DNA from 2 places in the Carboxydothermus ferrireducens DSM 11255 genome. Region 1 is predicted to be linked to the other one. Evidence: riboswitches for the same ligand, from Rfam matches in the RefSeq annotation. Region 1 holds a riboswitch; the other holds the start of a gene.
What was found. Region 1 has a riboswitch for glycine ahead of gcvT (glycine cleavage system aminomethyltransferase GcvT). Riboswitches for the same ligand answer to the same signal wherever they lie in the genome.
Positions count from the first base shown of each region.

Region 2: it holds a riboswitch for glycine, as region 1 does, so the genes downstream of both, CARFE_RS14055 (GrdX family protein) here and gcvT (glycine cleavage system aminomethyltransferase GcvT) in region 1, are expected to answer to the same signal.

Region 1 is NZ_ATYG01000001.1:474-10,608, forward strand. Features, by position in the region: gene CARFE_RS0100010 (double-cubane-cluster-containing anaerobic reductase) at 1-954, shown strand, start outside; gene CARFE_RS0100015 (acyl-CoA dehydratase activase) at 954-1,691, shown strand; glycine riboswitch at 1,794-1,903, shown strand; glycine riboswitch at 1,904-1,975, shown strand; gene gcvT (glycine cleavage system aminomethyltransferase GcvT) at 2,061-3,143, shown strand; gene gcvH (glycine cleavage system protein GcvH) at 3,146-3,538, shown strand; gene gcvPA (aminomethyl-transferring glycine dehydrogenase subunit GcvPA) at 3,540-4,874, shown strand; gene gcvPB (aminomethyl-transferring glycine dehydrogenase subunit GcvPB) at 4,874-6,334, shown strand; gene CARFE_RS13695 (radical SAM protein) at 6,322-7,125, shown strand; gene CARFE_RS0100045 (radical SAM protein) at 7,122-8,072, shown strand; gene CARFE_RS0100050 (lipoate--protein ligase family protein) at 8,074-8,883, shown strand; gene CARFE_RS16355 (hypothetical protein) at 8,910-9,086, opposite strand; gene CARFE_RS13700 (YgaP family membrane protein) at 9,198-9,434, shown strand; gene CARFE_RS0100065 (DUF438 domain-containing protein) at 9,538-10,135, opposite strand, start outside.
Region 2 is NZ_ATYG01000003.1:104,822-114,956, reverse strand. Features, by position in the region: gene panB (3-methyl-2-oxobutanoate hydroxymethyltransferase) at 1-443, opposite strand, end outside; gene CARFE_RS0102855 (Rossmann-like and DUF2520 domain-containing protein) at 436-1,314, opposite strand; gene folK (2-amino-4-hydroxy-6-hydroxymethyldihydropteridine diphosphokinase) at 1,530-2,015, opposite strand; gene folB (dihydroneopterin aldolase) at 2,017-2,376, opposite strand; gene folP (dihydropteroate synthase) at 2,385-3,140, opposite strand; gene CARFE_RS0102835 (HD domain-containing protein) at 3,581-4,063, opposite strand; gene CARFE_RS0102830 (formate--tetrahydrofolate ligase) at 4,129-5,799, opposite strand; gene CARFE_RS0102825 (thioesterase family protein) at 5,979-6,374, opposite strand; glycine riboswitch at 6,756-6,841, shown strand; glycine riboswitch at 6,842-6,935, shown strand; gene CARFE_RS14055 (GrdX family protein) at 6,975-7,370, shown strand; gene trxB (thioredoxin-disulfide reductase) at 7,420-8,343, shown strand; gene CARFE_RS0102800 (thioredoxin family protein) at 8,358-8,687, shown strand; gene CARFE_RS0102795 (glycine/sarcosine/betaine reductase component B subunit) at 8,699-9,985, shown strand; gene grdA (glycine/sarcosine/betaine reductase complex selenoprotein A) at 10,103-10,135, shown strand, end outside.

The sequences.
Region 1 (10,135 bases):
GAAACGGTGTTACCGCGTAATCTCTGCCCTTTGATTAAGTCGGCGATGGGTTTTAAAATTGAAAGGATTTGTCCTTATTTTCAGGTGGCCGACTACGTGGTTGGGGAAACTACCTGTGATGGCAAGAAAAAGGCCTGGGAGATTTTAAATGAATATATTCCAGTTTATGTAATGGAGCTACCTCAGAAAAAAGAAGAACGGGATCGGAAATTCTGGGAAGAGGAAATTAAAGATTTTGCGCAATTTGTGGAAGAAAAAACGGGAGTTAAACTAAATGCAGAAAATTTAAGGGCGGGCATTGAAAAAATAAACAAAAAAAGAAAAGCTTTAAAAAGGCTTTCCGATTTAAGAAAGCACAACCCGGCTCCCATCCATGGCCTTGACGTACTGTTAATTAACCAGCTGGCCTTTTTTGATGACCCCGAGCGTTTTGCCACAAAGGTTAATGAACTGTGCGACGAATTGGAAGAAAGGGTGGCTAAAGGCGAAGGGGTAGTTTCCAAAGATGCTCCACGAATCTTAATTACCGGTACTCCCCAGCCCATACCCCACTGGAAAATCCATGCTTTAATTGAAGGCGCCGGCGGTGTTGTAGTGGGTGAGGAAACCTGCATTGGGGAACGATATTTTAAAGATTTAGTAGAACCGGCGGCGGATGTGGAAGGCATGCTTAAAAATATTGCGGCCAGGTCTTTAAAGGTAAATTGTGCCTGTTTTACCCCTAATACCGGCAGGCTTGAGGATATCTTATCTATGGTGCAAAAACTTCAGGTAGATGGAGTTATCCATTATTCTCTGCAGTTCTGCCAGCCCTATGGAGTGGAGAGTTACTTAGTCGGACGGGAATTGGAGAGAAGAAATATTCCTTTCTTAAAGCTCGAAAGTGATTTTTCTGAAGAAGACCAGGGGCAATTAAAAACGCGGATTGAAGCCTTTTTGGAGATGATAAAGTAGTGTTTGCAGGATTAGATTTGGGCTCAACCAACTCAAAACTGGTGATTATTAAAGAAGATGGAAGTTATACTTTTAAGGTTGTCCCTACCAGGTATGAACCGGTGAAAGCCGGGGAGTTATTACTGAAAAATACCGGTGAAATTAGGAACTTAGTTGTTACCGGCTACGGACGGGTAGCTTTTAACCGGGGAAAAGTCGTAACGGAAATAACCTGTCAGGCCAGGGGTTGCCACGAATTATTTCCGGAAGTGGATTATATCTTAGATTTAGGCGGTCAGGATGCCAAAATTATTAAAAAAGATGGTCAAGGAAGGGTAGTTAATTTTTTAATGAATGATAAATGCGCTGCCGGTACGGGGAGATTTCTTGAAATAATTTTAACGGCAATCGGTGATGATTACCGGGATGAGGATTTGATTAATGAAGAAAATGCCGTGCCTATCAATTCCATGTGCACGGTTTTTGCCGAATCGGAAGTCATTTCTCTCCTTGCCCGGGGAACTCCCAAGAGAGCAGTAATTGCAGGATTATTTAAAACAACCGCCAAAAGATTGGCTAAATTTGCAGAAAGCCTTGGTAAGCCTCGAAAGTTGATTTTTACCGGAGGAGGAGCAAAATATCCGGCTTTAAGACTGTTTTTGCAAAAGGAAATGGGTGTCGAGGTGGTTGTACCCCCAGAACCATCGGTGACCGCTGCCCTGGGTGCGGCTTTAATTGCCAGAGAAACCGGGAGTTAACCCTCCCGGTTTCTTTTTAAATTAAAATTTTCACAAATGCAGGAATTGTTGAATTAATGCGAATTTTGTTATAAAATGTATACAGAAAACTTAATACGGCGGATGAAGGCAGCAGGAGAGACCCGGTTTTTCGGGCGCCGAAGGAGTAAGCCTTTAAAGTGTTGCTTGGCTTTAAAGGTGAAACTCTCAGGCAAAAGGACTGTTGCCGGACGAAACTCTGGAGAGTCCCTTAAAGGGCACCCACGGGGAGTTTAATCTCTCAGGTCAAAGGACAGAGGCTAAAGCAGTTTGTTTTAGCTATCTGTCTTTTTTGTTTTTCTTGGGATGAAAAAAGTGTTGCTGTTAAAACTATTAAAAAGGGGTGATGGGATGGAGAACTTGAAAAGGACGCCGCTTTATGAGGAACATATTAAGCTTGGTGCGAAAATGGTTCCCTTTGGCGGATGGGAGATGCCGGTCCAGTATACCGGTATTTTAGAAGAACATATGGCCGTTCGAACCGATGTAGGCATGTTTGATGTTTCCCACATGGGGGAAATAGAAATTACCGGAAAGCAAGCGGAACGGTTTGTTAATTACCTTATCACCAATGATGTTTCCCGCCTTAATTCCGGCGACGTAATTTACACTACTATGTGCTATCCCGATGGAGGTACTGTTGACGACCTTTTGGCTTATAAGTATTCGACCGAACGGTATTTGCTGGTGGTAAACGCAGCCAATAAAGATAAAGATTTAGCTCATATTCTCCAATACAGGTGGGACGATGTTACTGTTACCGATTTATCCGACGAAACCGCCGAAATTGCTTTGCAGGGTCCAAGAGCTCAGGAGATTTTGCAGAAGTTAACCGCTTTTGATTTAAATCGAATTAAATATTTTGGTTTTGCCGAAATTGAGGTTGCAGGCGTTCCCTGTCTTGTTAGCCGCACCGGATATACCGGTGAAGATGGCTTTGAAATTTATTTTGCTCCAAATTTGGCTCCAAAAATCTGGAATGAACTCTTAAATCTTGGTGTCAAGCCGGCAGGTCTTGGTGCCCGGGATACGTTAAGATTTGAAGCCTGTCTTCCTTTATACGGCCATGAACTTTCCGCCGAAATCACACCCTTAGAAGCCGGACTGGGCTGGGCCGTTAAGTTTAATAAGGAAGATTTTATAGGAAAAGAAGCTTTACTTGCCCAAAAAAATGCCGGGCTTAAAAGAAAAATTGTTGGTTTGGAAATGATTGGAGCAGGAATTCCACGCCAAGGCTACGAAATAGTATTTAACCAAAGGGGAGTAGGTTTTGTCACCTCCGGTACCTTTGCACCGTTCCTTAAGAAAAACCTGGCAATGGCTATGGTGGATCTTGAGGCGGCGGAAATTGGTACCGAGGTGGACGTAATCATTCGGGGGAAGGGCGTGCGTGCCCGCGTAATTTCAAGACCATTTTATAAAAGGGGGAAATAAGCATGAGTGTGGTACCTAAGGATTTAAAGTACAGCCGTGAGCATGAGTGGATTAAGGTAGATGGCAATATCGGTATTATCGGGATTACCGATTTTGCCCAAAAATCTTTGGGAGATATCGTATTTATTGAGCTTCCCGGTGTGGGGGATGAAATTTCCGCCGGAGATAGCTTTGGAGTTGTGGAGTCGGTAAAAGCTGCTTCCGACTTATATGCTCCCGTTTCCGGAAAAGTTGTGGAAGTTAATGAAGAAGTTATTGAATCGCCGCAACTGGTAAATGAAGACCCCTATGGTAAGGGGTGGATGATTAAAGTGGAAATTAGTAACGAAGCGGAGTTAGACGAACTGCTCTCCCCCGAAGATTACGAAAAACTTCTCGAAGAGGAAGGCGAGTAATTTGAAATATACTCCCCATACCCCGGACGAAGTCCGGGAAATGTTAAGTAGCCTTGGCTTAAGTAGCATCGAGGAATTGTTTTCGGACATCCCGGAAGAGGTTAAACTTAAAAGGCCCTTAAATCTCCCTTCCGGGATGTCGGAATTGGAAGTAAAGAAACACCTGGCAAACTTAGCGGCTAAAAACGGTTCGGCGGATAAGTATACCGTTTTCTTGGGAGCAGGGGTATACGACCATTATGTCCCGGCGGTGGTCAACCACATTTTGCTGCGCTCGGAGTTCTATACCGCTTATACTCCTTACCAGGCGGAAATGAGCCAGGGAGTTTTACAGTCGATCTTTGAATATCAGACCATGATTTGCGAACTAACCGGTCTTGACATCACCAATGCCTCGATGTATGATGGCGGTTCGGCTTTGGCTGAAGCCGCTCTGATGGCGGTAAGCCAAACCCGGAGAGATAAAGTTTTGGTGTTAGCCACCGTTCATCCCGAGTACCGAAGTGTGGTAAAAACCTACACCTGGGGCCCGGAAATTGAGGTAGTAGAAGTGCCCTATAAAAACGGTACCGTTGACCTGGAAAAATTAGAAGAACTAATAGACGATAAAACTGCCGCGGTCCTGGTGCAACATCCAAACTTTTTTGGCCAATTAGAACCGGTTGAGGAAATCAGCCGTTTAATTCACGCCCAGAAAGGCCTGCTGGTGGTGGCAGTAGACCCCATTTCTCTGGGTATTTTAAAACCACCAGCGGAATACGGCGCTGATATTGCCGTGGGCGATGGGCAGGCTCTGGGTAATGGCCTTGCTTTTGGTGGTCCGCACCTTGGCTTTTTTGCCGCCCGGAAGGATTTAGCCCGCCGGATGCCGGGACGCCTCGTAGGTTTAACTACCGATAAAGAGGGTAATCGCGGCTTTGTTTTAACCTTGCAGGCGCGGGAGCAGCATATTCGGCGGGAAAAGGCAACTTCCAATATCTGCAGTAACCAGGCTTTAAATGCCTTAGCCGCAACCGTTTATCTGGCTACTGTTGGCAAGAAAGGATTAAAAGAAATTGCTCTGCAAAGTTTACAAAAAGCCCATTATGCTTTTGAACGTTTAATTGGTGAAGGTTACGAACCTTTATTTAGCGGACCGTTCTTTAAAGAGTTTGTGGTAAAAGTTAAAAATGAAGAAGAAATTACCCAAAAACTTCTAAAACATCATATTTTGGCGGGGCCGGGTATCAGCCGTTTTTATCCGGAGTTAGCACCCGCTTTAATGATTGCGGTTACGGAAAAACGCACCCGGGAAGAAATTGACAATCTGGTGGAAGTACTGGGAGGTGACCGGTAATGGGAAGCTATCCTCTGATTTTTGAATTATCTAAAGAAGGAAGAACCGGCTTTGAGCTTCCTGAGTTGGATGTTCCCGCTAAAGATATCAATAATCTCATTCCTGAAGAAATGCAAAGGAAAACCGAACTGGACCTCCCGGAAGTGGCTGAAGTAGATGTGGTTCGTCATTATGTGGGCTTATCCCGGCGGAATTTTGGCGTGGATAACGGCTTTTATCCTCTGGGAAGCTGTACCATGAAGTATAACCCCAAGATTAACGAAGACACTTCAAGGCTTGCCGGCTTTGCTGAACTTCATCCCTATGTGCCCGAGGAACTTGCTCAAGGGGCTTTAGAGCTGCTGTACGATGCGGAACAGTACCTTAAAGAAATTACCGGCATGGATCGTTTTACTTTCCAGCCGGCGGCGGGAGCCCACGGAGAATTTACCGGATTGATGATCATAAAAGCCTACTTGGAGAAAAAGGGCGAGAAGCGGACAAAAGTCATCGTTCCCGATTCTGCCCACGGTACCAACCCGGCAACCGCTGCCATGTGCGGTTTTAATGTGATTTCCATTAAGTCCAATGAACGGGGACTGGTAGACCCGGAGGAACTGGCAAAAGTTTTGGATAAAGAGGTTGCAGCATTAATGCTTACCAACCCCAATACCCTGGGACTTTTTGAAGAAGAAATTGTAAAAATTGCCAGAATGGTCCATGATGTCGGCGGGCTACTGTACTATGATGGAGCTAACTTAAATGCCATTATGGGGGTAACCCGCCCGGGAGATATGGGCTTTGATGTCATGCACATTAACCTTCATAAAACTTTTTCCACTCCCCACGGTGGCGGTGGACCCGGTTCAGGACCGGTAGGGGTTAAAGCCCATTTAGCCGAGTTCCTGCCGGTACCGGTGGTGGAGAAAGACGGAGATCGGTACTACTTTAATTACAACCTGCCCAATTCCATCGGCAAAGTAAGGACTTTCTACGGCAACTTCCTGGTAGTGGTTAAAGCTTATACTTACTTAAAAGCTTTAGGTGGCGAAGGCCTTACCGATGTCAGCCAAAAAGCTGTTTTAAACGCTAACTATTTAAGAGAAAAGCTGAAAAAATACTTTTATCTGCCCTATGACCGGCTCTGCAAGCACGAGTTTGTTCTGTCCGGTAAGTGGCAGAAGGAAAAAGGGGTTCGGACTTTAGATATTGCTAAACGCCTGTTGGACTATGGAGTTCACCCACCGACCATTTACTTCCCGCTTATTGTTGATGAAGCGTTGATGATTGAGCCCACGGAAACCGAGTCCAAGGAAACTTTAGACCGGTTTATTGAGGTAATGATTGCAATAAGCCGGGAAGTAGAGGAAAATCCCGAACTTCTCCATGAAGCTCCCCACGTCACCCCGGTGAAGCGGCTGGATGAGGTGGGTGCAGCGAGAAATCCAATTTTGAGGTGGAGTAAAGATTGGCAAAAATAACTTTCGTTTATCCCCATAAAACCAAACCGGTTACCGTTACCGGCCCCCACTGTGCCTTAAACTGCGCCCACTGTGGGGGCCATTATTTAAAAAGTATGCTTCCTGTAGAAAAAATACCGAATTTGCAAGAAGTTAAAAGTTTATTAATTAGCGGTGGCTGTACTAAAGACGGCAAAGTCCCGTGGTTAAAACATGCCGAGTTTTTAGCCGACCAAAAAGGAAACTTGAAATACAATTTTCATGTGGGATTAATCGATGACGACCGGGAAATTGACCTTTTGGCCCAAATAGCCGATACGGTGTCCTTTGATTTTGTGATAGATGACGAAACAATTGCTAAAGTTTATCACTTAAATAAAACCGGGGAAGATTATTTAAACACCTACCGGAAACTTAAGACGAAAGTTCCGGTGCTACCGCATATAACTGTTGGCCTTCTCGGTGGAGAAATTAAAGGGGAATTTGAGGCAATAAAAGCTCTTTTAGAATTTAACCCACCGGCAATTGTGTTTATTATCTTTCGCCCTACGCCTGATACTGACTTTTCTGACCGTCAGCCGCCGGAAATTGCCAATGTTGTGGAGGTTTTTGAATATAGCCGAAAACTTTTTCCGAAAACCCCGTTATATTTAGGTTGCATGCGCCCCGGAGGTGAGTACCGGAAAGAAATTGACTTAAAAGCGTTGGAGCTGGGCTTTGCGCGGATTGTGCAGCCCCATCCGGAGGTAGTGAAAAAAGCCCGGGAATTGGGATATGAAATTGAGGAAGCGGGAGAGTGCTGCGTGTTATGAGGGCATCGATTGGGACCCTGGCGGCGTTAAAGCTTAAAAAAGTCAAGGTAGAGGCTCTTCCCACTACTGCATATTTTATGCTCGGTGAAAAGTGCCAGCATGATTGTGCCTTTTGTTCCCAGGCGCGCTCCAGTCACGCCACTCCTGAGCTTTTATCCCGGGTAACCTGGCCAAAAATAGAGGAGGAGGCGGTTTTTAAAGCGCTGGGGGAGGAACCTTCTGAAATACGCCGGGCTTGTTTTCAAGTCGTACGCACTAAAGAAAGTTTTGCGGAAATTTTGGAGAAGGCCAAAAAGTTAAAAGAAAAAGCGGCAATACCTCTTTGTGTTTCGTATAATGTTCGGGATGCCATTGAGGCTCAACAGATATTTGCGGCCGGGGCTGACCATATAAGTCTTCCTTTAGACGGTGCGGTTAAAAGGGTTTATGAAAAAGTTAAAGGCAAAAATTATGAGAAGTTTTACAATAAGCTTCTGGACTTAGCCGAGAAGTTTCCGGGGAAAATAGGTACCCATTTAATTGCGGGCCTTGGGGAGACCGAAGAGGAAATGCTGAAAGTAATGGACGATCTTCTAAAACACCGGATTACCATAGCTTTATTTGCTTTCACTCCCGTACCCGGGACCCGGTTAGAAAAAGAAAGTCCACCGGATATAAAAAGTTACCGCCGGATTCAAGCGGGTTTTTATCTTTTAAAAAAGAATTTAAAAAGTATTTCTGAATTTACCTTTAGAAATGGACGGGTAGTAAGCTTTGGTTTGACGCGGGAGGAAATTCTGGAAATTTTTCAGGATGGCGAAGCTTTTCGCACCAGCGGTTGTCCTGACTGTAACCGTCCTTATTACAACGAACGGCCGGGAGGAACAATATATAATTATCCTCGCCCGTTGACTCCTGAAGAAAGAGAGCGGTGTTTGGAAGAACTTTTAACCGAACTGGAGGTGTAGTATGGAAACCTGGCGCTTTATCGATCACGGCTCCTTTTCCGGAGCAGAAAATATGGCGATTGATGAAGCATTATTACAGGAAGCTATAAATAATCACGGGGCGCCGGTTTTACGCTTTTATACCTGGACCCGCCCGACTTTAAGTCTGGGTTATTTTCAAAAAGCTCAGGAAGAGGTGGATTTTTCCGAATGTGAAAAATTGGGGGTTGATGTGGTACGCCGGCCTACCGGTGGGCGGGCGGTACTCCACGAATTTGAACTGACTTACTCGATTGTTGGCAGCATCCAGCATCCCAAGCTTTCCGGAACGGTTTTGGAGTCGTATTTAAAAATAAGCAAAGGTCTTTTACTGGGTCTTAAAAACCTGGGAATTGAAGGGGAAATTGCCGAAGGGAAAAAAACATCCGATTTATCGGCAATTTGCTTCGAAGCCCCTTCCTGGTACGAGTTGACGGTTATGGGGCGAAAAGTTATCGGAAGTGCCCAGGTTAGGCGGGGAGATTACCTTTTGCAACACGGGGCTATTGTTATAAAAATGGATGTGGATAAACTTTTTCGGGTACTAAAATTTAAGTCTTTAGAGCAAAAAGAACGAATACGGGCAAGTTTTCACAGAAAGGCGGGAGCTATTCATGATTTTTCATCCCGGGAATTTTCGCTGGCGGAAATAAAAGAAGCGTTTTTGGCGGGGTTTTCCGAAGGGTTTGAAGTTAATTTTATACGAAGTGAACTCTCCTTAAAAGAACGTGAACTCAGTAGGCAATTACTGAGGGAAAAATATAATACCCGGGAGTGGTTGTTTCGCTTTTAAAAAGCCCTGGCATGAGCCCGGGCTTTTTAAGTTTGATCCAAACTTGTCAGTACCGGATCAAACATCTTAATTTGGCAGGTAGTACCGTTCCAGTGGCGACAAGCTTCACAGCTTTTAGTACTGGTTTTACCGGTTTTTGCAGAAAATTTTGGGCAGTTTAATCCTACCAAGTTGAGCTGGTCGGAACTGGCGTAATTGGTCATTTTTCCACCTCCCGTTTTTCTCCTTTATTTTTTGAAGTAAAAGTTTTAAATATGCATTTAGTTAGTAAAAAACGGGGAATACTAAGAAAAAGATTTGCCGGGGGTGGAATGATGCGGGAAAACGTAGGTACCTGGGATGCATTTTTACGCAGTTCCATGGGAGCAATGCTTCTGGGGTTAGGTATCGTAAACAAATCAAAAAGTCTAATTTGTGTAGGAGCTATGGAGCTGGCCACGGGGATCACCCGCTGGTGTCCGGTGTTTGAGCTTTTTGGAATAAATACGGCCGAAGAAGATTTTTATTTTGAAGAGGATGAAGAAGAAATTTCTATTCCGTCGCCTAGTTAAACGCCTAAATAAGGGACGGTTCTGTAATTTGCGTTTTAACGCCTAATTTAAGAACCGTCCCTTTTTAGTGCTATAAACGCAAATAGTGGAACGGACTTTAAAATTATTCCATTATCCTTTTTTCACCGGAAATCGCCTGCAACGGCTTGATATCCTGGGTAACTTCCAAGACCCCCATAAACTCTCCTTTTTCATCCCTAACAGCAATATAACGGATCAAAACATATTTTCCTTGATAGTGAATCCAGAAATCTTCAAAATCTTTGCGCCCGGATTTTAAATCGTCCACTAACTTTTCTACAATATGGACGCTGGCCGGGGGATGGCAGTTTTCAACCCTTCGGCCAATAATGGTTTTGGGTCGGACGAAAACCCTCTCCTTACTTTCGGAAAAGTATTTTACGATGCCATCTTTGTCCACAAAAGTTATGTCTACCGGCAGGTGGTTAAAGATTAAACCTATTTCTTTTTGGGTTAAAAGACCGGTACTAAACTTTATATAACCTTCCTTTGTTATTTCCTGGTTCTTTACTGAAATTTCCCGCTTTGGTTTCCACCCGGTTTGCGGTTCAATTAAACAATAACCTATTTCATCGCTTTGTTCGTAAATTGCCCACCATTCGTCTTCGGATAGAGTTTCGAGACACATGGGAAATAAGATTTTTTCTTCCTTAAAAATCATTTCTTCAATTTTTGCCAAA
Region 2 (10,135 bases), on a different contig from region 1:
GCATTAACCGACTGGGGAGTTAGGCCAATATGTCCCATTACCGGTATTCCTGCAGTTACAAGCTTCGCCACCAGTTCAGCTATTTCACCGCCCCCTTCAAGTTTTACCGCCTGGGCTCCTCCTTCTTTTAAAAAGCGGCCGGCATTATAAAGGGCATCGGTGTAACTTGCCTGATAAGACATGAAAGGCATGTCTGCAACTACCATGCTCCTTTTGCTCCCCCGTACCACCGCCTTGACGTGATGGAGCATCTCCTCCATGGTAACGGGGACAGTACTGTCGTAACCCAAAACCACCATCCCTAACGAATCCCCTACTAAAAGCACTTCCGCTCCAGCTTCCTCGGCAAAAAGGGCGGAAGGATAATCATAAGCCGTTATCATGGCAATCTTCTGACCCGCTTCTTTCATCTCTTTTAAACTGCTAACGGTAACCCTATCCATTAGATTTTTCCCCCTCAAAAAGTTTTAAAATCTCCTGTCCTTTTTCCGGATTATAATCTTCGCGCTTTTGGGCCATTTCCAAAGTGTGCCTACCCAGAACCCGATAAAATTCCCTTAGTTTCGGATATTCCCGCAATTTCTCCAAGTGCTGTTCTATGGTTACCGTATCTCCCCGGGCAATCGGCCCGGTTAATGCATTTACCGTGCCATACTTTTCAATATTATTTAGCGTTCCCAAAATTAACGGTTTTAACGCTCTATAACCCTCTTCCCGATCAATTCCCGAAATTTCTAAAAGCTCTAAAGCTATATCAATAAGGGTAACCAGATAATTGGAAGCCACTACCGCTCCGGCGTGATACAAGCTTTTTTGATTCTCTTTAAGGTAAAGCACCTTGGCTCCTAACACCCGCACCAAATAAGCCCCTAATTCAACTCCTTCCGGATCCCCTTCCAAAGAAAAATAAGCCTCGGGCATGACCTGTCGACCCATCTCCGGAGAAGCTATGGCCTGAAGAGGATGCATGGTAAAAGTAATCCCGCCCTTTTCCTTTATAGGGCTTAAAATTTTGTAACACTGGGAGCCGCTGGTATGAGCAAAATACTTTCCCTTTAAATTGGGAATTTTAGCAATTTCCCGGGCAACCCGGGCTATTTCTCGATCGGGAGTGGTGATAAAAATAAGTTCCGACTCCGCAACCAAACTTTCCAGGTCCCGGTAAACAAAGCTGTTTATTTTTAAAGCAAGCTTCTCAGCAGAAGATAAACTTTTACTGTAAACCCCACTGATATTAAACCCTTTTTCGCGCAGGAGTAAACTTAATGCTCCCCCAACTCGCCCTGCCCCGATAATTCCAATGGAATTAATCATAAAATCCCCCTCTGTTGGGTTGTGATAAAAAAAGCCTTCCGAACGGAAGGCCTTTGTTTTAACTCCCGTCTCGGTCCTCTGGATCCAAGCGGTCATATTGATTTTTCAAAAATAAATCGACTCTGTAGGACCCATAACGGTGTCCTCAAGGTTATAATAACAAGACCAAGAAATCTTTACAATAAATTTTCCTACAGGAAGATAAAATAATTTTTTCACAAATTTTTGAATTTTTTTATGCCCTGCTCCTGCCTTAATTTTTCAGCAATGCTTTTTAAAACTACCCCATTTATCTCCGCCTCGGGCCAGAGCTCCAGAAGGGGTAGCACTACAAAAGCCCTTTCGGTGATGCGGGGATGAGGCAGGGTTAGTTTCTCCTCCTGCCTCTTTTCCCCTTCATACCACAAAAGGTCCAAATCGATTACCCGCGGGCCATAACGTATGCTTCTTACCCTACCCATTTTATTTTCTATTTGTAAAAGAGCTTCCAACAAACTTTCTGGCGTAAGAGCAGTTTCTATTTCGCATACCGTATTTAAAAACCAGTCCTGCTCAGCGTATCCCCAGGGCTCCGTTTCGTATAAAGCTGCAACTTTATTAATCCTGGTACCGGGAAGGGATTTAATTTCCTTTAAAGCAGTTTTTATATTTTCTTCTTTTTTTCCCAAGTTAGTACCGATTCCAATATATGCTAAAGCCACGCTATCTGCCCCTTTTTACTTCCACATAAACATCGGAAAGTTTCTGCCTTAAAGGTGCCCCAGGTTTGTGAACCCGCACCATTACTTCTTTTATCAAGGAAAATTTGTTTAAAATTCCCCCTGCTACTTCTTCCGCCAGAGCTTCGATTAAATCAAAGCGGTTTTTTGTAACAATCTCCTCGGTGAAATCTAAAACTTCTTTATAGCTAACGGTTTTATTTAAATCATCGCTGCGCCCCGCATCCCTTAAATCAATACCAAGCTCAAGGTCAAGAATGAATTTTTGCCCCAAAGCTTTTTCTTCCGGTAAAACTCCGTGAAAAGCATAAAATTCAACACCTTTTATGACAATCTTATCCATCTTTTCACCTACCGTACCATGGCATCGGTCATTTTAGCAACCCGCACCATTTCTTTCACATCGTGAACCCGTACGATATCTACACCTTTAGCTATTCCCAAAGTTACGGTGGCCGCCGTCCCTTCCACCCGTTCGTTCACCGGCAAATCTAGAGTTTTACCAATCATTGATTTCCGTGAAGTACCCAATAAAATCGGCTGGCCAAGGCTATTTAGTTCGTTTAAGCGCTTCATTAATAAAAGATTGTGCTCTAACGTTTTGCCAAAACCAATTCCCGGATCAATAATAATCTTTTCCCGCGGTATCCCTGCTTTAACACCGATCTTGATACTTTCTTTCAAGAAAGCTATGACCTCTGCCATTAAATCATCGTACTCGGCCTCGGTTTTATTGTGCATCACTACCACCGGTGCCCCATAGCGGGCAGCTACTTCAGCCATTCGGGGATCTTTTTGTAGCCCCCATACATCATTAATGATATGAGCTCCCGCTTCCAAAGCTTTTTCCGCCACCTCTGCTTTGTAAGTATCCACCGAAATGGGAACATTCATTTCCCGCACCAAGGCTTCCACTACCGGCAATACCCGGCGCAGTTCCTCTTCCGGCGGAACATATTCCGCTCCCGGCCGGGTTGATTCCCCGCCGACATCGATAATATCCGCTCCCTCGGCAACCATTTGCCGCGCTCGCTTTACCGCCGCTTCAATATCGTTGTACTGTCCACCATCCGAAAAGGAATCGGGAGTCACATTTAAAATCCCCATAATGAGGGTTCTCTCGCCAAGGGTAATTTTTCGGCCCCGGCAATCCAGTTCGTACTTCGCCCGTCCATTTAAATTTTTTAAAACTTCTTCAATTTCTTCCGCCAGACTCTTTAGGCCAAAGGGCTGCATTTTTAACTTGGGTATTACCTGCCGCCAAACTTTTTCGGTAGCAAAACACAAAACATCGGTTGTGGGAGCAGTTAAATCCAAACTCCCCCAGGAAGTAGCACAGTCCCCTCCTTTGGCCAGAAGCTCCTGTTTTAAAATATTGGCAGCTTTCGTCGAAAGCTCTTTAACTTTAATACATCTTAAAACCCCTTTAGGGGCCATCAAATTTACCCCAGCCAAAGTACTACCGATCAAAGAAATTTCCTTTTTTACCTCATCAATATTGGAAAACTCCATTGACCATAAGATATGCTCCATAGCATAAACCCCCATTAATAAAACTTCTCCTGGTGAAGTAATAACATTTCTTCTTTTTTGTGGCATTTATCTATAACCTTACAGGTAAGACACGGCCGGGAAAGCTTATCGGCAAGGTATAATAAACGGGTAAAACCTTCCGAGTTTTGTTCCCGGTGACCCCTTATTGCTTCCGTTATCAGGAAAATTTCCTCTTGAACAAACTCCTGATACTTTTCTAATATCTCCCGGGCAACTTCAGCCCCAATCAGCGCGTGATTTAAACCGTAAAGATACTCTTCTACCCTCCCTAAATCGTGGAGAAGGGCAGTAAGATAGATAAGTTCCCTTGGAAAGGAAAATTTATTTTCAAAACACAAAATAGCTAAAATTCTTGCCACATCTAAAAAGTGCTGGAAGTCGTGCCTGCAAAACTCCCGGTCTTTCTCCAAATAATTTATCTCTTTAAAACGCCTAACCACTTCTTCATCCCTATAAACCCGCCAGAATCTCTGCATAGGTTACCCCAAACTTTCTTTAACTATAACAAGGAAAAAGGGGGATTTCTCCCCCTTTAGCCCCCTTAGAATAAGCCGGTAATTTTACCGTTAGCATCGATATCAATGACCTCTGCTGCCGGTCGTTTGGGAAGCCCAGGCATAGTCATGATATCGCCGGTAATGGCCACGATAAAGCCTGCTCCCACCGAAGCCCGCAGCTCCCGCACCGTAATGTTAAAGCCGGTCGGTCTTCCAAGTTTGTTCGGGTCATCGGATAACGAGTACTGGGTTTTGGCCATAATTACCGGCATATTGCCAAAGCCCATTTCTTCAAACTTGGCCAAGGTCTTTTCCGCATCTGCGGTAAAGACAACCCCATCGGCACCGTAAATTTCCCGGGCAATGGTTTCAATCTTCTGCTTAATCGGCATTTCTAAATCGTAGAGGTAACGGAAATTGGCTGGTTTTTCTTCAATCACTTTAAGCACCTTTTGAGCTAATTCGATTCCACCTTCACCGCCCTTGGCCCAAACTTCCGATAAAGCAAACTCAGCACCGGTAGCTTCAATGAGCTCCCGGAGCTTGTTGAGCTCGGCATCGGTGTCGGTGGGGAAGCGGTTAATGGCAACTACCGCCGGTAAACCAAACTTACCGATATTTTCAATGTGCTTTTCTAAATTAGCAAAACCTTTTTCTAATGCTTCAAGATTTTCTTTATTGAGTTCGGCCCGCGGTACACCACCGTTGTATTTTAAGGCCCGAACCGTTGCAACGATAACTACTGCCGAAGGTTTAAATCCGGCAAACCGGCAAACAACGTTGAAGAACTTTTCAGCGCCAAGGTCAGCACCGAAACCTGCTTCGGTTACCAGGTAATCGGCAAGTTTTAAAGCAATCTTATCGGCCAAAATAGAGTTAGTACCATGAGCGATATTAGCAAACGGACCACCATGCACAAAAGCCGGGGTGTGTTCTAAGGTTTGCACTAAATTAGGTTTAATTGCATCTTTCATTAAAACAGTCATTGCGCCAGCGGCTTTCAAATCTCTGGCATAAACCGGCTTTTGGTCGTATGTATATCCAATTAAAATCCGGTTAAATCTTTCTTTTAAGTCCATGAGGTCGGAAGCTAAGCAAAGGATAGCCATTATTTCGGAAGCAACGGTAATATCAAAGCCCGTTTCCCGGGGTACCCCTTGAGCCGGACCGCCAAGACCGATTACTACCTTGCGAAGAGCCCGGTCGTTTAAGTCTACCACCCGGCGCCAAACAACTCTCCTGGGGTCAATCCCCAATTCGTTTCCTTGATGGATGTGGTTATCAATCATCGCTGCTAAAAGGTTATGCGCTGTAGTAATTGCGTGCAGGTCCCCGGTAAAATGGAGGTTAATATCTTCCATCGGCACGACCTGAGCATAACCACCACCGGCGGCACCACCCTTTACCCCAAAGCTTGGGCCTAAGGATGGTTCCCGTAAAGCAATGACAGTTTTCTTTCCTAAGCGGGACAAAGCATCCCCCAGGCCAACGGTTGTTGTAGTTTTTCCTTCCCCGGCGGGTGTCGGGTTAATTGCCGTTACCAAAATTAATTTGCCGTCCGGACGGTCCTTGATCTTGTCCCAAACGTGAGCTGCAATTTTTGCTTTGTACTTACCATACAGTTCAATGTCATCTTCGGTGAGCCCTAACTTTTCCGCTATTTTTACTATGGGCTCTAATTTTGCCTCCTGGGCAATTTCGATATCACTTTTCATATCCTTTCCCTTCCTTTCCCTTAAATTTTTAAATAACCTTTACCAAACTATTTTGAGCATCAATTAATAGATTATTCTCTTCTTCGGGCCAAATTCCTGCTTATATTTTGAAATTTTTAAATTTTCCTAAAAGATATTGTAGGAACTTTCATTAACTTTATTTTTCCCTCAATATCCCTTTATTTTTCTCTGGAACTTACCTTTCCTAAAAATTTCTCAATGTTCACTCGTACCCTTTCATGCCGTCCTTCCCCTATTTTCCCCTGCTCATCAAAAGCTTCCACCAAAAACGTAAGCTTTCGCCCTTCAACGGAAATCAATTTGGCTTTAGCTTCAACCAAAGCACCGACGGGCGATGCTTTTATGTGAGAAACCTCAATTTTTGTCCCCACGGTAGTTTCTCCCGGAGATAACGCAGCAGCAACAGCATTTACCGCCGCTTTTTCCATCAAAGCTACCATCATTGGAGTGGCAAATACTTCTAAACTTCCACTCCCCACTGCCTTGGCCGTTTTTTCCAGGGAAACGGTAGTTTTAGCCGTCCCTTCCAGGCCTTCGGTAAGGCTTTCCGCCATCCTATCACCCCACTTTTCCACGTGTTTATTATTTTATTCTTTCCTTCCCTTTAAATTTCCTCTTTCTATTTTTAATCCTTAAAAAAAATATTGTTAAGATTAAGTAAATTAAGCTGTATACTGCATTGGTATACAAACCTCTTTATATGCGCTTTTTGTCACAATAAACTAAAAAATATTTTCTCATATTTTCGCCATTTTCTTAATTTTCACAAGATAAAAACTTCTAAATTTGTCGAAAAAATTAAATTTTTGTAGCAGGACTTGTGTAAATTGTCACGAATGTATATAATAGAAATTGAAAAGTTAAGAAAAACTTTTCATTCTCCCCCTGCATATTTTTACTCCATCCCCCCAAAAATTAATAATGAAATTTTCCGGATGAAGGTTGTGGGAGAGACCCGTAATCGGGCGCCGAAGGAGCAAGGGCAACCGAAACTCTCAGGCAAAAGGACCGCAACCGGACGGAACTCTGGAGAGTCCGCAAAATGCGGCACCGAAGGAGAAACCCGTAGCCTTGGGCCCGGGAATCTCTCAGGTTGTAAGGACAGAGGCCGGAAAGTTATTCGGCCTCTGTTTTTCTTTTAGGAGGAATTTTTCATGCTGGTGATTACAAATAATCCGAAAGTCAAAGACTATATTCAAAGATTTACTTTAGAACCCCGCTTTACGATTATCTGGGTGGATGGATATACCGAAGATGTGTTAGCAAAAGTGCGTGATCTCTGCCATTTAGGTTATAAACTTTTAACCCATCCCTTGACCGGTAGCATTAAGCCAAACCAAACACCTTATAAAACCGTAGTTTTAGAAAAGCTCGAGCAAGAATCCGATTACGATTCCATCCTAATGGCTGAAATTAGCTATTTAAAAACCAAAGAGCTATTAGAAAAACGGTCTCGTCCCAAGGAAATCGAGCTCTTTCTGGAAGATTTTGCTGTAATAGACCTGGATTTTTTTAAAAGTTTCCTTTACAGCATGGGTCTTATTACATAAGTTTATAACTTTAATTTATAACTTTTCCCTTTAAAAGGAGGAATATCGTATGGAAAGATACGATGTAATCATCATCGGCGCCGGTCCTGCTGGACTTTCCGCAGCTCTTTACAGCGCCCGGAGTAAGCTTTCCACCCTTTATATTGAAAAGCTTTCCACCGGCGGACAGGCTGCCACTACCGATGAAATTGAAAATTATCCGGGATTTGCCCATGGGATTTCCGGCCCGGAACTTACCGCCCAAATGGAGGAACAAGCAAAGCGTTTTGGTGCCAAAAAACTTTTGGCCGAAGTAAAGGGGATTGAGCTTGCGGGGGCTGACCGGATCGTCAAAACCACCAAAGGTAACTTTGTTGCGAAAGTGGTAATTATCGCTTCCGGTGCTGCACCTAAACTTCTTGGCTGTCCGGGAGAGCAAGAATTCAGATCCCGGGGGGTTTCCTACTGTGCTACCTGTGACGCCGCTTTTTACGAAGGCGCCAACGTCATGGTCGTAGGGGGTGGCGATTCAGCGGTTGAGGAAGCCTGTTACCTTACCAAGTTTGCTGATAAGGTAACCCTTGTCCATCGCCGCGATACCTTGAGAGCCACCAAAGTTCTCCAGGAAAGGGCTTTTGCCAACGAAAAGCTGGAAATCCTTTGGAACACCGTGGTGGAAGAAATTATCGGCACCGACGTTGTGGAAAAAGTGCGCTTAAAAAACGTGGTCACCGGTGAAGTTTTTGAAAGGGAAATTGACGGAATCTTTATCTATGTTGGCCTTAAGCCCAATACCGAGTTTGTCAAAGGCTTAGTAAACCTGGACGAACAGGGGTACATTATTACCGATGAAAACATGCGCACCAACATTCCCGGAATCTACGCCGCCGGCGATGTCCGGCAAAAGCTGTTACGGCAGGTAGTAACTGCCGCTGCTGACGGTGCTATTGCTGCTTACCATGCGGAAAAATATCTTGAAGAATGTACCGAGTAAAGGAGGTGATAAACATGGCGGGAAACATAATTGAGCTAAACAAAGACAATTTTGAAGAAGAAGTTTTAAAAAGCGAGCTTCCGGTTCTGGTGGACTTCTGGGGTCCCAGGTGCGTACCCTGCATGGGTTTAATGCCGGTAGTAGAAGAATTGGCCGAAATCTATGCGGGTAAAATGAAGTTTACCAAATTAAACACTGCCGAAAACCGGAGGCTTGCCATTCAGCTTAAAGTTATGAGCCTTCCTACCTTCCAGTTTTATAAAAACGGCGAACTTGTAGACCAGCTACAAGGTAATTTTGGCCGCGAAGAAATTGAAGAAAAAATTCGGGCCATTATCGGCTAAGGAGGGATAAAATGCGGCTTACCCTTGGGAAAATTAACATTAAAGGGCTGGAATTTGGCCCCAGTACCCGGGTCGAAAATGGAGTTCTTTACGTTAATAAAGACGAATTAACAGCCTTATTGAAAGAGGATAACCGGATTAGTTCCGTTGAGGTTTTCTTAGCCCGCCCGGGCGAATCGGTACGAATTGTACCGGTAAAAGACGTCATTGAACCCCGGGTGAAGGTGGAAGGCCCAGGAAATATTTTCCCCGGTTTTCTCGGTAAAGTAGAAATGGTGGGCAGCGGCCGGACCCACGTTTTAAAAGGTGCTGCTGTGGTCACTACCGGAAAGATTGTAGGATTCCAGGAAGGAATTATTGACATGACCGGTCCTGGAGCCGAGTATACTCCTTTTTCCAAAACCTATAACGTTGTAGTTAAAATCGAACCGGTAGATGGATTAAGTCAACATGAACACGAAAGTGTGGTCCGGTTAGCCGGACTTAAAGCAGCGGCCTACCTTGGGGAAGCTGGTAAAAACATTACCCCCGATGAAGAGGTAACTTATGAAGTTGCTCCGCTCTTAGAAGCCGCTTCAAAGTACCCCGAACTTCCAAAAGTAGCTTATGTTTACATGCTCCAAACTCAGGGTTTACTGCATGATACTTACGTTTACGGGGTAGATGCCAAACGTATTTTACCCACCCTCATCTCCCCTACCGAAGTATTTGACGGCGCTATAGTTAGCGGTAACTGTGTTTCGGCCTGTGACAAAAACACTACTTACGTGCACATGAATAACCCTGTAATTGAAGAATTATTTGCCCGTCACGGCACGGATATAAACTTTGTTGGCGTTATTATCACCAACGAAAACGTTACCTTAGCCGATAAAGAACGTTCCTCCAGCTACACCGCTAAACTTGCTGAAATGCTTGGAATTGACGCTGCAATCGTTTCCGAAGAAGGCTTCGGTAACCCTGATGCCGACCTGGTTATGAACTGCCGGAAGTTAGAGCAAAAAGGTATCAAAACCGTCCTTATCACCGACGAATACGCCGGTAGAGACGGCAGCTCGCAATCGCTGGCCGACACCACTCCAGAAGCCAATGCCGTGGTTACCGCCGGTAACGCCAACGAAACCATTGTGCTGCCCAAGTTAGATACTGTCATTGGCCATGTGGGAGTTGTCGATGTTATTGCCGGAGGTTTTGCCGGGTCACTACGGCCCGATGGCAGCATCGAAGTGGAAATCCAAGCAATCACCGGCGCTACCTCGGAAGTTGGCTTCAATAAACTATCCGCAAAAGGATATTAATGGTGTTAGGTGTTAGGTGGTTGGTGGTTGGTGGTGGGAAAATCTCAACCACTAACGACAGACCACTAAACACCGTGATTGCTGTCCCTACTATAAAAACTAAAGGAGGAGTTTAGTATGGCAATTTTGGCCGGTAAAAAAGTTATTGCT